Linked DNA regions of Cellvibrio sp. PSBB006. The protein of the gene in region 2 interacts with the protein of the main gene of each other region in a pairwise test. Links are inferred from orthologs where the notes say so. Each region holds a gene or a part of one and is shown on either strand. Other genes may lie near its edges. The genes, in order: sfsA and CBR65_RS19025.

What was found.
Region 1: the proteins of CBR65_RS19025 (region 2) and sfsA interact in binary tests that used the Escherichia coli proteins (3 or more experiments, as listed by UniProt). The link is inferred for Cellvibrio sp. PSBB006 from one-to-one orthologs.

The regions. Positions count from the first base shown.
Region 1 is NZ_CP021382.1:2,363,972-2,371,800, reverse strand. What follows is about bases 4,413-7,263. They hold sfsA (DNA/RNA nuclease SfsA), read left to right. Parts: upstream 4,413-5,394; coding sequence 5,395-6,132; downstream 6,133-7,263. Other genes in these bases: CBR65_RS09825 (aspartyl/asparaginyl beta-hydroxylase domain-containing protein), read left to right, coding at 6,980-7,263; cysC (adenylyl-sulfate kinase), read right to left, coding at 6,165-6,746; dksA (RNA polymerase-binding protein DksA), read right to left, coding at 4,576-5,019; gluQRS (tRNA glutamyl-Q(34) synthetase GluQRS), read right to left, coding at 4,413-4,511. Also shown: CBR65_RS09860 (sigma-54 dependent transcriptional regulator), read right to left, coding at 1-87; CBR65_RS09855 (ATP-binding protein), read right to left, coding at 249-3,209; CBR65_RS09850 (hypothetical protein), read right to left, coding at 3,303-3,497; more of gluQRS, read right to left, coding at 3,576-4,412; more of CBR65_RS09825, read left to right, coding at 7,264-7,630; CBR65_RS09820 (hypothetical protein), read left to right, coding at 7,627-7,829. UniProt on the Escherichia coli protein: Binds to DNA non-specifically. Could be a regulatory factor involved in maltose metabolism.
Region 2 is NZ_CP021382.1:4,561,604-4,569,451, reverse strand. The notes cover bases 3,262-6,131. They hold CBR65_RS19025 (glutamate-5-semialdehyde dehydrogenase), read right to left. Parts: upstream 5,395-6,131; coding sequence 4,129-5,394; downstream 3,262-4,128. Other genes in these bases: CBR65_RS19020 (glycine zipper 2TM domain-containing protein), read left to right, coding at 5,591-6,131; nadD (nicotinate-nucleotide adenylyltransferase), read right to left, coding at 3,464-4,105; rsfS (ribosome silencing factor), read right to left, coding at 3,262-3,398. Outside these bases: rod shape-determining protein RodA, read right to left, coding at 1-568; mrdA (penicillin-binding protein 2), read right to left, coding at 565-2,520; 23S rRNA (pseudouridine(1915)-N(3))-methyltransferase RlmH, read right to left, coding at 2,574-3,041; more of rsfS, read right to left, coding at 3,063-3,261; more of CBR65_RS19020, read left to right, coding at 6,132-6,181; CBR65_RS19015 (PepSY domain-containing protein), read left to right, coding at 6,263-6,625; CBR65_RS19010 (response regulator transcription factor), read left to right, coding at 6,647-7,327; CBR65_RS19005 (ATP-binding protein), read left to right, coding at 7,370-7,848. UniProt on the Escherichia coli protein: Catalyzes the NADPH-dependent reduction of L-glutamate 5-phosphate into L-glutamate 5-semialdehyde and phosphate. The product spontaneously undergoes cyclization to form 1-pyrroline-5-carboxylate.

The DNA.
Region 1 (7,829 bases), 2.2 Mb from region 2 along the record:
ATCGACTTCGTATTGGTTGCGCTCAAGCAGTTTGTGCAGCGCGGTACGAATGATGGTTTCATCTTCAACAATCAGGATTTTGCTCATAGGTCTTCTGTCGCTTAAGTAAACCGTACCCGGTTGAGTGTGGGGCTTATCCTACATCAAAACGGTAACACTTCCACTGGGAAGTGTGTAGGAAATGCACTTTTCGGGTGAAATAGATACGCATCCATGCGCGTAAACAGGGCAATACCCTGTTTAGCCGCTTACAACACCGAATCAATGTGACGCGGTAGCTTGATGGTGAAGCGGGCGCCGCGGTTGTGCACGGTATCGGCAGGACTGGTGATATCGAGATAACCACCATGGTCGTCGACAATGCTGTACACCATGGCCAGGCCAAGACCAGTACCTTCACCGGGTTCCTTGGTGGTGAAAAAGGGTTCAAAGATCTGCTCGATGTGCTCCGGTGCAATGCCGGACCCTTCATCCGTCACCGAGAAGATGATGCTGTATTCGTCTTCATTGCTGTCGAGGGTAACGCGGCCCTGCTCCGGGCTGGCGTCCCGGGCATTGGACAGCAAGTTGATAAATACCTGGATAATCCGTTGGGTGTCACCCGCCACAATGGCGTTGGGGGCGATGTCATTGCTGAACAAGACCTGGTTCTTGTCCTTTTGCAGGGAGAGTAACTGGATGGCTTCATTGGCGCAGTCGCGCAGGATCACCGCCTGAAAGTCACTCTTCTTGTTGTGGCCCGTATGGGAAAACCCGACCAGGGATTGCACGATCCGGCTGACCCGGTCGGTTTGACTGAGTATCTGCTCAGCAGTTTCCAGGATTTCCGGGTTTTCAGATTCATAGCGCAGGTTCTGCGCCAGGCAGGCAATGCCGGTAATAGGGTTGCCAATTTCGTGGGCCACGCCAGCGGCCAGTCTACCCACCGAAGCCAGGCGTTCACTGTGCACCAGTTCCTGTTCCAGCAACTGGGTTTCGGTCACGTCTTCCAGCAGGATCACCTGGTCATAAACCCCGGCGTTGATGGTGCCTTCAATCGCTGCCTTGTGCAGGCTGACCCAGTGGGGACGGCCATTCAGCTCGATTTCGCGCCGGTAATAATGGGTTTCACTGCCGTTGCTGAATTCGGTGAGCAAGCTGCGCCAGGGCTCGGCGATGTCATCGAGGCGTGAGCCGGTAACTTCTTCACCGGGCGTCTCGGTCAGGTCTGCCATGGCCCGGTTCCACATCAGGATCTCCATATCGCGCCCCAGAGAGCACACCGCCATGGGCAGCTCTTCCAGGGTTTTACGGTGATACAAGCGCAGGTTGTTCAGCTCTGCGGCCATCCCGGTGAGATGGTCGCGATATTCGGAGAGGCGGTTTTCCATCAGGTTGATATCGACGGTATCCCGCGCTTCTGCCACCTGATAAGGCAGGTGCTTATCCATAATCTCGCTGGCGACGTGAATCCCCATCAGGCTGGAGAGGTTGCCTTCAATCTGGTCGCGCAGGCGGCGCAAGGCGTAGGGGCGCCGTTCGTTGATACTCAGGTTTAACTCATTGAGGGCAATATCTACTTCGCGGCTGGCGGTCACTTTGCCCAGGGGTTTGGTCAGGCGGGTTTTGAATTCGAGGGCCGAATGCACATCCAGCGCCTGGCGTACGGGATGGCTGAGTTCGTCGGCCGCACACAGGTCAGCACTGTAGTGTTCATCTTCGGTCTGGCGGGTGATCAGCGAGATGATGACAAAGATCAGTGTATTTACCCCGAGCGACACCAGGGTTACATCACTCCAATGCTCAATGCCGACAGGTATCACCACCTCCGTAAAGGGCACCGCGAGGGCTTCTATGTGCCATATCACCGGAACCAGTAAACCCGCCGCCCAGATCAGCGTACCGGCGGCAAGCCCGGCAAGCATGCCGCGCCGGTTGCCTTTGGTCCAGAACATGATCGCGAAGGTGCCTGGCAGGAATTGCAGGGTTTCGATAAAGGCCAGCAGGGCGAGGTTTGTCAGGCTGTAGCGGTTGTCGAGAATCCAGTAAAACAGGTAACCACCGAGGAAGATGGCGCCGATCAGGATGCGGCGCAACCATAACAGCTGGCGGTAGATGTCATGGCGCGCGCGCAAGCGGAAGGTGGGTAGCAGCCAGTGGTTCATCACCATGGTCGCCAGGGCCAGCGTGATGATGATCATGGCGCCGGTTGCGGCGGACAGGCCGCCGAGGAACGCCAACACCGTCAGCCCCGGCGAGTTGAACAAAATGGGCACACCCAGGGTGAAGTATTGCGCGGGTAAGGGCACCGCCAGCTCAAACCCGGCCCACAAAATGGGGAATACCGGTAACGCCATCAACAATAGAAACAGCGGGAACGCCCAGGTCACTGTGTGGGAATTACGCATCAGTGGGTTTTCCGCGAGCCCCAGATGGAAGATATGCGGCATGGTGACCGCCGTCGCGATAAACACCAGCAGCAAGGTATGGGCCGAGCCGTCGCGGATCGGGGTGTGCAGCAGCGCGATATTTTCCGGGTGATCGGCGAGCCATTCGTCCAGGCCCCCCAATCCGTCGAAGATGCCGTACACCGCCACCAATCCCACCGCACAAAGCGCGCACACTTTCAGCAGCGACTCAAATGCCATGGCAGTGATCAGCCCGCGATGTTGTTCGCGGTTGGAGCCGAACAGAATCGTAAACAACGCGAGAATCACGCAGTAGCACAGTGCCATCAGATCCTTGAAGGTCAGGCCCGTGCCCTGTAATGGCAACGAAGGATTGCCGCTGACGGTGAGGATGTGCATGGTGTCCGCGATGGCCTGAATCTGCAGCGCCATCAACGGCAGGATGCCGAGCAACATGCACAGTGTGGTCAGCGCGCCCACGGCATGGCTGTGGTAACGAAATACCAGCAGGTCTGCCAATGAGTGAACCTGGTGGCGCCGCGCCAGTTCCGCCAAGGGCGCCAGTGCGACCGGCGCAAACAGGAATAACGCGCCGGTGCCCAGGTAATAGGCCAGCGCGCCGTAACCATAAGAAAAGGCCAGGTCGATGACCCCGTAAAACGCCCAGGCGCTGGCAAAGATGCCGAGCGACAAAATATAGGTGATGGGATGCGAGGTAATGGAATCCGGAATCCAGCCGCGTTCGGTAATCCAGGCGATACCGAACAGGAGCAGAAGATAACTGATGCCGATCAAGGCAACGTGGCTTAACTCAAACGTCATGGTGGTCGATTCTTTTTGTAGGCTTTCTTCAGTGTGTGTGTATAACTTTTATACCCGGGTCGATGGTCCGGGTTGTATCAATCAATTGATTAATCAGTCTTGCAGGTGGCGTCGGTTGATCGACGGCTTTTTGCGTAACTGGATAACAAACGCAATGACAATAACCAGGGCCCAGATAATGTAAGGCCGGTACCAGGCGCCTTCGGGGTTGATGATCCAGGTAAACAACGTCGGCGAGAAAATATAGGCAATCAGCAACAGCAATATGACAAGGCGTTGATTGGTCATGATGGGTTTCCTGTATTGCCGATGTGTGTGACGTCAGTTGTGGCTGACCCGTTTGTACTTGAGTCATTGCTGCCAGTCTCAGGGTGCCCGGTTGCCTGGTTTCAGGTGGCTCATATGCCAATGTGCCTTACCCCACTCCAGTACGTCGGTCGCGCTGGCTTTTATCAAAGCGAGTGGTGGATTCTGCCCTAAAAACTGCAGTGCATGCCATAAATTGTTGCCCGCGTTTGTGCTGTCCAAAGGCGGAGCCAGATTTTGCTTACTCAGTTTCTGCCCTTGTTCGTTGAGTACCAGAGGTACATGCCCAAATTCGGGAACTGCTGCGCCGAGCAAGCGAAAAAAGAAAATCTGGCGGGCGGTGACCTCTAACAAATCATTGCCGCGAATAATATGCGTCACCTGCTGCGCGATATCGTCCACGACGACGGCTAACTGATAAGCAAATAAATCGTCCTTGCGTTTCAGGATCTGGTCGCCCGCTGTATCGCGCAGATTTTGTCGTTGCTCGCCCTGGATCAGGTCTGCAAAGCACACATCCTGATCCAATGCTGCATAATCCGGGGGCAGGTCATACAGCTTCAATCGCCAGGCATGCGGTTGATCCAGGTCAATGGTCCGGTTTCGGCAGCGGCCATTGTAGATGCCACCCATGGCTTGCAGATCCTGGCGGGTGCAGTTACAGGCGTAGAGCAAATCCTCATTGCGTAAGGTCTCAAGCACTTCTTCATAGGCGGATAAGCGCTGGCTTTGGTAAAGCACCGGGCCATCCCAATGCAACTGGTGCTCGTCGAGGCAACGCAGGATGGCATCCGCCGCGCCGGCCTGTTCGCGCGGTGGATCGAGATCCTCCATGCGGACCAGCCAGCTACCTTTATGCATTCGCGCATGTAAGTAACTCACCAGCGCACTGACCAGTGACCCGAAGTGCAAAGGGCCGGTGGGCGATGGCGCAAAACGCCCAACGTAGGTATCAGGTGGATTTAACGGAGACAGGGTGGCGAGTGAGGTGATCATAAGGCCGGAAATGAGAAGGGAGCCGATAGGCTCCCTTTATGTAAAACATCCACAGTCATCAGCATTAGCCGCCGATTTGCTTCTCTTTGATCTCGTCCAGGGTTTTGCAGTCTACGCACAAGGTGGCGGTGGGACGTGCTTCCAGGCGACGGATACCGATCTCGACGCCGCAGGCATTACAAAAACCATAGTCGTCGTTTTCGATCAGCTCCATGGTGCTGTCGATCTTTTTGATCAGCTTGCGCTCGCGGTCGCGGGTGCGCAATTCGAGGCTGAACTCTTCTTCCTGACTGGCGCGATCGGCAGGATCAGGAAAATTGGCAGCTTCATCTTTCATGTGGCTCATGGTGCGGTCTACTTCTTCCATGAGTTCCATCTTCCAGTTCATCAGGAGCTGTTTGAAATGCTCCTTCTGATTGGCATTCATATACTCTTCGCCTTTTTTCTCCTTGTAAGGAACAAAGGGGCGTAACGCGAAGGTTTCGGTATTCGTTGAGCTTTTCGGCATGATTTTGGCGCCTCGTCTAACTTCCTCAATCCAGCAGATATACGGCACTGGTGCCGCTCAAGCCTGTTGCTGTCGGAGGCGTGCGGTGTTAGAGCAACCGTCCGGGGCCAGCACACAGATTTTTAAGGGAAGGCAAGCTACCAGATAACAAAACTTGGTGCCAGCACTTTTTGGTGGGGTTTCGTAAGTCTTACCAAGCATCCCTTGAAAGATAAAATATAGCCGCTAATTGACAGCGAGGCGGGGCCATTTGTTGCGATTTTGAGACATTCATCGAGTTAATGAAGGAAGTGTTAAGCGATTCGAAACCTTCGGCCAAGCGATGTTATCCTCTCCGGCCGTGCAACAGGCTAATAAATGGAGCGCCGCGTATTCATGTCATCAACAACTCTGGCCGAGCTGTCGCCCTGGCAGGCAGCGGAACTGCTTAAGCGCTACAAACGTTTTATGGTGGATGTCCGCCTCGCCGATGGTCAGGTTATTACCCTGCATTGCCCCAACACCGGCTCCATGCGCAACTGCGTCTTGCCGGCCACCCAATGCTGGTATTCCACCTCCGATAACCCCAAACGCAAATACGCCCATACGCTCGAAGTCGTGACCACGCCCGGCGGGCATCTGGCGGGGGTGAATACCGGGCGTGCCAACACACTGGTACAGATGGCTATTGCGGCGGGCATCATTGATGAGTTGCACGGCTATACGTCTGTGCGTCGCGAAGTGGTATATGGCGAGGAAAAATCGCGGATTGATTTTCTGCTGGAAGGTGCCGCCCACGACCCTCGGCCCTGTTATGTCGAAGTCAAAAGTGTGACCTTGATGGAAGCGCCGGGGCAGGGGTTATTTCCCGATGCCATCAGTGATCGCGGCAGTAAACATCTGCGTGAGCTGATGGCCATGGTGCAACAGGGGTATCGTGCGGTGTTGTTGTTTTGTGTCCAACACACCGGGATCGAATGGGTAGAGCCTGCCGATGGGATTGATCCGGTTTATGGCAAACACCTGCGCGATGCGCTTGCCATGGGGGTCGAGGTGATTGCTTATCAGGCGGATATCAGTCCGGCTACGGCTGACATCACCTTAGTGAAAAAGCTGCCGGTACGGATTGATTGAGAAAATCCTTTTTATTTTTGCGCCAGATAATCTTATTCACGCAAACCCAGGTAACCCTGATCGCACAAATACCGGGTGATGACCGCCACACAGTCCTCTGGTGGCATCTGATCAGTGTGCAGATGAATCTCCGGATTTAGTGGCGGTTCATACGCGGAATCAATGCCGGTGAAGTCAGCAATCTCTCCCGCCCGCGCTCTGCGATAGAGCCCCTTTGGGTCGCGTGTTTCGCATACATCCAGGGGCGCATCGACAAACACTTCAATAAATTCTTCCGGTGCAAACATGTGCCTTACGCCATCGCGCATTTCACGCAAGGGCGAGATAGTCGCCGTCAGCACCATCAATCCTGCCTCGGTACATAATTTTGCCGCCGCGCCGATACGACGAATATTTTCCTGCCGGTCTGCGATAGAAAATCCCAGATCCTTGCACAGGGTTGTGCGGACCTTATCCCCATCCAGCGAAAATGTATGGCAGCCGTAAGTGAACAGGGCGCGTTCGGTCAGTGTGGCCAGCGTTGATTTTCCCGCGCCGCTCAGGCCGGTGAACCACAGCACGCAAGGACGCTGTTGCTTTTGTTGTGAACGTTCATTCTGGGTCGGTGGCGTCATAAAGTTGAGCGTGTATTGAGGTGTAATGTTTATTTGACTGGCAATGTGCTGACAATAAAGCCCATTGTGAAAGTCGCGGTCCGTTTGTGGCTGAGTGTAGCGCAGCTTGTTCTGCTTGTGCGTTTATCGTCGCCAGTAAATTGGTAATTCCGGAATTTTCATCTAGGGTTAAAAAGCTGATCCTACCCGGTCGCGTTTGTTGAAATGTTATCAGGAAGCCTCACGGACGTCTTATGGAAGTGCCAATCGCTTGTAGTTCACATGACCTTGATAAATCGCTGGTGATTTCCTGCGCACAAGTGCCTTGTCATGTTCGTCTGCTAGCGATGCAAGATGAGCTCGCGCAACTGATGCAACAGCCCTGGGTTGATCATGTCAATCGTAAGGATTACTCCGGGGGCTGGGATGTGTTGCCGTTGCGTTGTCAGCGCGTGCATGTCGATGCCCATCCGGTATTGCAAGGATTTGCCATCGCTAACGGTGAGGATTGGCAGGATCTACCGGTGCTGGCGAGGTGTCCTGCAATCAAGGCTTTTCTGCAAACGTTGCGATGCCCGCTAAAATCTGTGCGCCTGATGCGCTTGAAAGCTGGTGCAGAAATTAAACCTCATCGCGATTACGGCTTGAGCCTGGAACACGGTGAAGCGCGCTTGCACCTCTCCTTGCAAACCTCCGACAAAATTCACTTCTATGTCAATCACCAGCGCGTTCCCATGGGCGCGGGGGAGCTTTGGTATATCAACGCTGATCAGGAACATGCGGTGCAAAATCTGGGCGATGAGGATCGTATCAATCTGGTGATTGATTGTGTGGCCAATGATTGGCTGCGTGAGCAGGTAACCCTGGGATGGCATCACGGCAGAGGCCAGAGCCAGCCGGTATGAATATCTTATCTGCCTATCGGGAATTTATCAGCTCGCCAGCGCAACTGGCGCAATGCCGGCAAGCCACCTCCGTCGAACAATTACTGCAACAACTAAAATTGTTGTGGCGTCAGGAAGCATTAACGGATGATCAATTAGTTGGCGAATTAGCCCTGTGTAATCAACAGCTACATGATGTGGATGTGGCGACCTTGAGTGG
Region 2 (7,848 bases):
CAAAAAACAACACCACAATGCCCGAGACGGCGACCAGAATGGAGGTACCTAAATCCGGCTGATCGATAATCAGGGCCGTCGGGATAGCAATTAATAGCAAGGCCAGAAAGACATGCTTGATACCGGGCGGCAGAAAGCGTTTGCTGAGATAGGCTGCAATCATCACCGGCATGGCCAGCTTCATGATTTCCGACGGCTGAAAGCGGAAACCACCAAGACTCAACCAGCGTTGTGCACCTTTGGCGCCGACGCCGACCACGAGCACAAGAATCAACAGAATGACGCCGGCGGCATATGCCCAGGGCGCCATGCGCCGCATAAAACCAACGGGTATCTGAGCCACCGTGAACATTGCCGCGTAGGCAATCAGGAAAAATGTCCCCTGACGGCGCAGGGTAACCATACTTTCACCGCTGGCACTGTAGAGCACAGACATGCCTACTGCGGTAAGCGCCAGGAGTAGGAACAACAGCAGGAAATCAATATGCAAGCGTTGCTGGATGGCTTCACGGCGACCAAGGCTGAAGCCGGTTCTGGGTAAACGACGGAGAAAATCCTGACCGCTCATAGCTCGTTAACTCCGCCTGCGTTAATTGAACGCCGTGCCAACGGCTGAGACGTAGCGTGGCTACGCACTGAGGCGGATGCTTCCACCGACTCTTCAGGTTGTTCCGGCACCAGATATTTGCCGCGTAAAAACGCATCCATCATCTTGCGCGCCACCGGCCCGGCCTGGCTGGAACCGCCCTCCGCATTTTCAACAATCACCGCCACTGCAATTTGCGGGTCTTCCAACGGCGCAAAAGCGACAAACAAGGCGTGGTCACGATGGCGCTCCTTGAGTGCTTCACTGTCATACTTCTCACCTTGCGCAATACCGACAACCTGCGCGGTACCCGATTTACCCGCCATACGATAGTCCGCATCCGCGCCCGCCGCACGCGCGGTGCCGCGCAAACCGTGCATTACCTCCGCCATACCATCAAAGACGGCATCCCAGTGGGATTCAGCAACATCAAAGCGATCCTCAATGATGGGAGCCAAAAACTCACCATTGGCGCGCTCCACCATCTGCGGGCGGATGCGTACACCGCGATGAGCCAGGGTCGCTGTCATAACTGCCAGCTGCATGGGCGATGTCAGCACATAGCCTTGGCCAATGGCCATATTGATGGTGTCACCCGGATACCAGGCCTGACCTTTGGCTCCGCGTTTCCACTCGCGCGACGGCCAGACGCCGCGACGCTCATTAGGGATATCGATCTGCGTCAACTCCCCCAATCCGAAATGGCTACCAAATTCGGACAGGCGATCAATACCCATGCGATTCCCCAAGTCCCAGAAATAGGTATCACAGGATTCAGAGATCGCCTGTTTCAGGTTAACGCGACTGCCGTGTCCACCCCGCTTCCAGTCACGCCAGATCCATTCGGTGTTAGGCAGACGAAAGAAGCCCGGGTCACTGATGGTGCGACTCACATCGGTGAAGCCGGTATCCAGACCCGCCAGGCCAATCATGGGCTTGATGGTTGACCCCGGCGGATAAACGCCCTGGATAAAGCGGTTATAAAGCGGCATATCGAGGGATTCGTTGAGACTGCGGTAATCCGCAAAGCTGATACCGGTCACGAATAAATTAGGGTCGTAACTGGGAATACTCACCGCGGCCAGTACACCACCGCTTTTGACCTCGATCGCCACTACCGCTCCACGACGACCGGCCAGGGCGGCAACCGCTGTTTGCTGCATGCGCACATCAAGGTATAAGTGAAGATCGCCGCCGGGCTTGGGATCTACCCGCTCAAGGACCCGCTGTACGCGGCCGCGAGCGTTGGTTTCAACGTTCTGGTTACCCACTTCGCCTAATAAAATATCTTCGTAATGCCGCTCCAATCCGGTCTTGCCGATTGAGTGGGTACCGCTGTAACGGCGGTATTGCTCTTCATCGAAATTGCCCAGCTCCGCTTCACTGATGCGTCCGACATAACCGACTGTGTGTGCAAACAGTTCACCCTGGGGATAGTGGCGAACCAATTGCGCATCAATCTCCACCCCTTCCAGGCGGAATTCATTCACCGCAAGACTGGCCAGTTCCTCCTCGCTGAGGTTGTAGCGCAGGGGCACCGGCTCGAAGGGTCGACGGCGTTGGTGCATCAGCTTGTAGAATTTTTCCAGGTCAGTCGCGCGGATATCGACGAGGGTTTGCAGGTAGGTGAGTGTTTCTTCCAGGTCGCCCGCTCGCTCACGCACAACCGATAAGGTGTAGCTCGGGCGGTTCTCCGCCAGCAGAATACCGTTGCGGTCATAGATCAAACCGCGGGTTGGTGGGATGGGCTGGATATGGACGCGGTTGCGATCAGACTGGGTGGCATAGTCCAGATACTGCACAATCTGCAAGTGGTGGTAGCGATAAACCAGCACGCCGATCAGCACCAACATCACCGAAGACATTACCGCCAAGCGTGCCCAGAAGATACGCGTTTCGCGGTGATAATCTTTAAAGTGTTGCGCTTCGGACATTGTGCCTCTGGTTGAACTGGCGAAAGATTATTACTGGCGCTATCGAGCCATCATTATTTGTGATACGGGTGATTCTGCAAGATGCTGCAGGCGCGGTACAACTGCTCGATCACCACAATGCGCACCAGCGGATGCGGCAAGGTCAACGCGGACAGCGACCAGCGCACATGAGCCTGGGCGAGGCATTGGGGAGCCAGACCATCCGGGCCGCCAATCAGCAAACAGTAGTTGTTGCCGCTCATCCGCCAGTTCGCCATGTGCTCTGCCAGTTGCTCCGTACTCCAGGGTTTGCCTTTGACATCCAGCGCAATAACCTGCTCGCCCTTGCCAATAGCAGCCAGCATCTCCTCGCCTTCCTTTTCCATGGCACGCGCAATATCGGTATTTTTGCCACGCTGTGCCAAAGGCAATTCCACCAGCTCAACCACACAATCGCGCGGCATACGTTTGGCGTATTCCGCGTAGCCTGTTTCAACCCAGGCGGGCATCTTGGTACCAACAGCGATGATGCGAATTCTCATGGCGAGAAATCCCGGCAACGATCAAGCGCGATTACTGGGGGTAATCGACCAGAGTTTTTCCAGCTCATAAAAATTGCGGGTTTCTTCCTGCATCACATGCACAACGATATCCCCGAAATCCACCAGCACCCAATCACCGGCATCAATGCCTTCCACACCGAGCGGCATGTAACCGAGTTTTTTGGAGTCTTCCACCACGTTATTGGCGATGGATTTCACATGGCGATTAGAGGTGCCGCTGGCGATGATCAGGGTATCCGTCACATCGGTCATCTCGCGCACATCCAACTGCACAATATTTTTAGCTTTCAGATCTTCGAGCGCATTGATCACGATCTGGCTTAACTCTTCTAACATTCTTTACCTGCTTACTTATAAAAAAATACTCCACCCGTCATTGAGTGAAGTCATGAAAATGATGCTTAATCCTGTCGATAAAGTCCTTCGGCCAGGATGTATCGTCGCACCGACTCGGGTAATAAAAACTGTGCTGACTCACCAGCCGCCAACTGCGCGCGGATGCCGGTGGCCGAAATATCCAGAAGACGCAATGAAGGCAAGACAATTGCGCCGCCCGGCAGTTCATCCAGCGCTGTCGCCGATGCGCGATGGTGTTGTAATAACGCCGCTACCGGTCCTGCGTTCGGCAGGGAAAAACCGGGGCGCTCAATCACCACCAGATGTGTGTAATCGAGCAGTTCCTGCCAACGGTTCCAGGAATCCAGCGCTGCAAAGGCATCAGTGCCCATGGCCCAGATCAAACTCACTTCTGCACCCAACTCGGCTCGCAGGCTGCGCAAGGTATCAAAGGTATACGACGGCTCATCGCGGCGTAATTCGCGCTCATCCAGAGTCAGCTCAGGGCAATCCATCACCGCCAGGCGAATCATCTCGGCCCGCTGTGCGCTGCTGACCTGCGGCTGACCGCGATGCACCGGGCGATGACAAGGCATCAGACGCATCTGGGCCAATCCCAAAGATTGCTTCAACTCCAAGGCAAGTCGCAAATGACCGTGATGAATCGGATCAAAGGTGCCGCCCAGGATGCCGATCTTGTTACGCATGAATGGCGTCGCCTTCAGCGGCTTTATTGGCGAATGTGCCCATCACCCAGCACGACCCATTTTTGCGAGGTTAATCCCTCCAGCCCTACCGGCCCACGCGCGTGAATCTTGTCAGTAGAGATACCGATCTCCGCTCCCAGACCATATTCAAAACCATCAGCAAAACGGGTCGAGGCATTGACCATCACCGAACTGGAATCCACCTCGGTGATAAACCGGCGCGCGCGGGTGAAGTCTTCGGTCACGATAGCGTCGGTATGTTGTGAGCTGTAACGGGTAATGTGGTCAATGGCTTCATCCAGACCGGCCACCACCTTGATCGACAACACCGGAGCGAGGTACTCGGTAGCCCAATCCTCTTCGGTGGCGATATTGACATTGATCAGGTCGCGGGTTTTTTCACAACCGCGCAGCTCCACATCCTTTTTGCCAAAGGCTACCGCCAAACGCGGCAGGATGTTGGCCGCAACACTCTCGGCCACCAGCAGGGTTTCCATCGCATTGCATACGCCGTAGCGATGGGTCTTGGCATTGAGGGCAATGGCGAAGGCTTTTTCAAGATCTGCTTTATCGTCGATATACACGTGGCAGATGCCATCAAGGTGTTTAATTACCGGGACGCGCGCGTCATTGCTGATCCGCTCGATCAGCCCCTTGCCGCCGCGCGGGACAATGACGTCCACATATTCGGGCATGGTGATTAATTCGCCCACAGCAGCGCGATCGGTGGTTTCCACAATTTGCACGACCGTGTCGGGCAAACCGGCAGCTTTCAGCCCTTGTTGCAGGCAAACGGCAATAGCGCGATTGGAATGAATGGCTTCACTGCCACCGCGCAGGATCGCCGCGTTACCGGATTTGAGACACAAGCTGGCCGCATCAATCGTCACATTGGGCCGGGATTCATAGATGATGCCCACCACACCCAGTGGAACGCGCATCTTGCCCACCTGAATGCCGGACGGGCGATAGCTCAAACCAGTGATTTCACCACAAGGGTCCGGCAGTGCGGCTACCTGGCGCAGCCCTTCGATCATGCCGTCAATTGTGCTCGGCTTGAGGGCGAGACGATCCAACATGGCGGAATCCAGACCATTGGCCGCGCCAGCTTCCAGGTCTTTCTGGTTTTCAGTAGTCAGCGTGGCACGGGCGTTATCAAGGGCATCAGCAATCGCTAGCAATGCCTGGTTTTTTACGCCGGTTGACGTGGATGCAATCACGCGTGACGCCTGACGGGCATTGCGGCCCAACTCGGCCATATAGGCTTTTACATCAAGAGAATCGGTCATCAGTGGTAAAAATCCGTGAACTGGGTGATGTGAAGACAAGAGTGCGGCGATTATACCCTGATTGCCGCACCCTTTTGGCGAATTTAGCGGGACATAAAGCGGGATTTACTTCAGTTCCGGTTCAGTTTGATGGCGGTAATCTGCTGCCAAGGGTGAAGAGTCCCTTGATCCCCAGATTACTCAGTGGAGAACAACCATGAAAAAGTCCCTCTTGATCAGCACCATCACCGGCGTCACCTTGAGCTTGTTGCTGGCCAATGGCGCTTTGGCGGGCCACAAACATCACCACAAGCACCAGCATCGTCACACTGGCTACGATCACAGAGGCCACGGGGACTATGCCCGCGTGGTCGAGGCTCGCCCGATTTACCAGCGGATTGAAGCACAGGTGCCGCAGCAATCCTGCCACTATGAAACCGTTGCTTATCGTGAACCCGGCAGAAGTAATTCCTATACCGGTGCCGTGGTGGGCGGATTAATCGGTGCGGCTGTCGGCCATGAATTGGGGCATAGCAAACGCAACAAAGATGTCGGTGCCGTGGCTGGCGGTTTGCTCGGCGCAACTATCGGTCATGACATCAGCCGCAACCGGTCCGGCGGCGGGACTACCCACTACCGCGACGAGCAGGTTTGCCACACCCGCTACCAAACCGAGTATTCGCAGCGCGTGATAGGTTACGACGTAACCTATCAGTACCACGGACAGTATTACCAAACCCGCACCAGCCAGCATCCCGGTGACCGTATTCCTGTCGATGTTCATGTGCGCCCGGGTCGCGGCTATTAATGGCTCCGCTTTTGCCGGGGTGCCAAATCACCCCGGATTCTTTTTTCCTGTGAAGGCACACACGCGGTAGTTGCAAACACCTTGTATACTTACTCCCAACTTGATGATTTTGCAGGAAGTCTTGCCATGTCGCTGTTGCGTCACTCCAATTCCCCCTGTCGCTGGCTGATTATTGTGCTGCTGGCAATGACGCTGGGCTCACTCCATTCCACCGCCTCCGCCGAACCCCGGCGGGACAAGGGCAGCCAGGAAGAACGGCCGCGCGCGCGCATCTCTGCGTCCCAGGCGGCGGCCATAGTCCAACAACGCTACGGCGGTAAAGTGATGAATGTCAGCACCCGTCAGTCTGGCAATGGCGTCGTCTATGGCGTAAAAATTTTGCAGAACTCCGGTCATATGCGCACCGTCAATGTGGACGGGCAGACCGGCGCCATCCTCAATTAAATTTCTGAAGCGGACCCCAGCATGCGTATCCTGATTGTGGAAGACGAGCCCAGCCTGCGCGAGCAGATCAGCAGTCAGTTAAACGCTGAAAAATTTGCCTGCGATACCGCCGGCGATGGGCGCGAGGGACTGTTCCTCGGCGAAGAATACGATTACGACCTGGCCATCATTGATCTCGGCTTGCCGTTGCTGGACGGCACCGAATTAATTCGCCAACTGCGCGCCAAACAGCGCAACTTCCCCATTTTGATCCTCACCGCACGCGGCGCCTGGCAGGACAAGGTAGAAGGGCTGGAGGCCGGTGCGGACGATTACCTCACCAAACCTTTTCATCCGGAAGAACTTCGGGCACGCATCAACGCCCTGCTGCGTCGCGCCAGCGGACATGCGGCACCGGTGTTGGACTACGGCCCGCTCACCATCGACACTAACGCCCGTCGGGTTCACCTGCGCGGCCAGGAGGTAGAGCTGACCAGTTTCGAATACAACACGCTCACCTACCTGGCGTTGCATGCAGGCAAGAATGTCTCCAAGACCGAGCTGACCGAACACTTGTATGCACAGGACTATGATCGCGATAGCAATGTGATTGAAGTCTTTGTCGGCCGCCTGCGCAAAAAACTCGACCCGGATGGCAGCCTGAATTTAATTACCACTCAACGTGGTCTGGGTTATCGCTTTAATCTCGACACCGACAAATAACTCCGTCCGCTTTATTCACCAGCGCAGATTCGATAACGAAAGATGGCCGTCAAACTTACTTCGATCTCCGCCCGCTTGCTGGTCGCGTCTGCCCTGCTGCTGCCGCTGTTTTTGGGACTTACCGGTTTTTTCCTCGACAACGCTTTTCAACGCAGCCTGATGGCCGCCGAGGATGCACGCCTGCGCACCCACTTGTATTTGTTATTCAGTGTCGCGGAGCTGCCCAATATCCGTACCCGCAAAGTCAATCTGGAGATGCCCACGGTCTTGATGGAGCCGGATTTCGAGCGTCTGAATTCCGGCCTCTATGCCTACATTTACAACGAAGAAAAAGAATTAATCTGGCGTTCCAATTCCGCCGCGCTGATGGACGCACCGACCAATGACAGATTTGCCGAACAGTCCACCGTAGGGCAACTGATTGTGCAGGAAGAAACACATGATGAAAGCCTGCGTTTCAGTGCGCATTACGATGTCATTTGGGAGGATGCCCGTGGCAAGGGCCACCCGTTTCGCTTTGC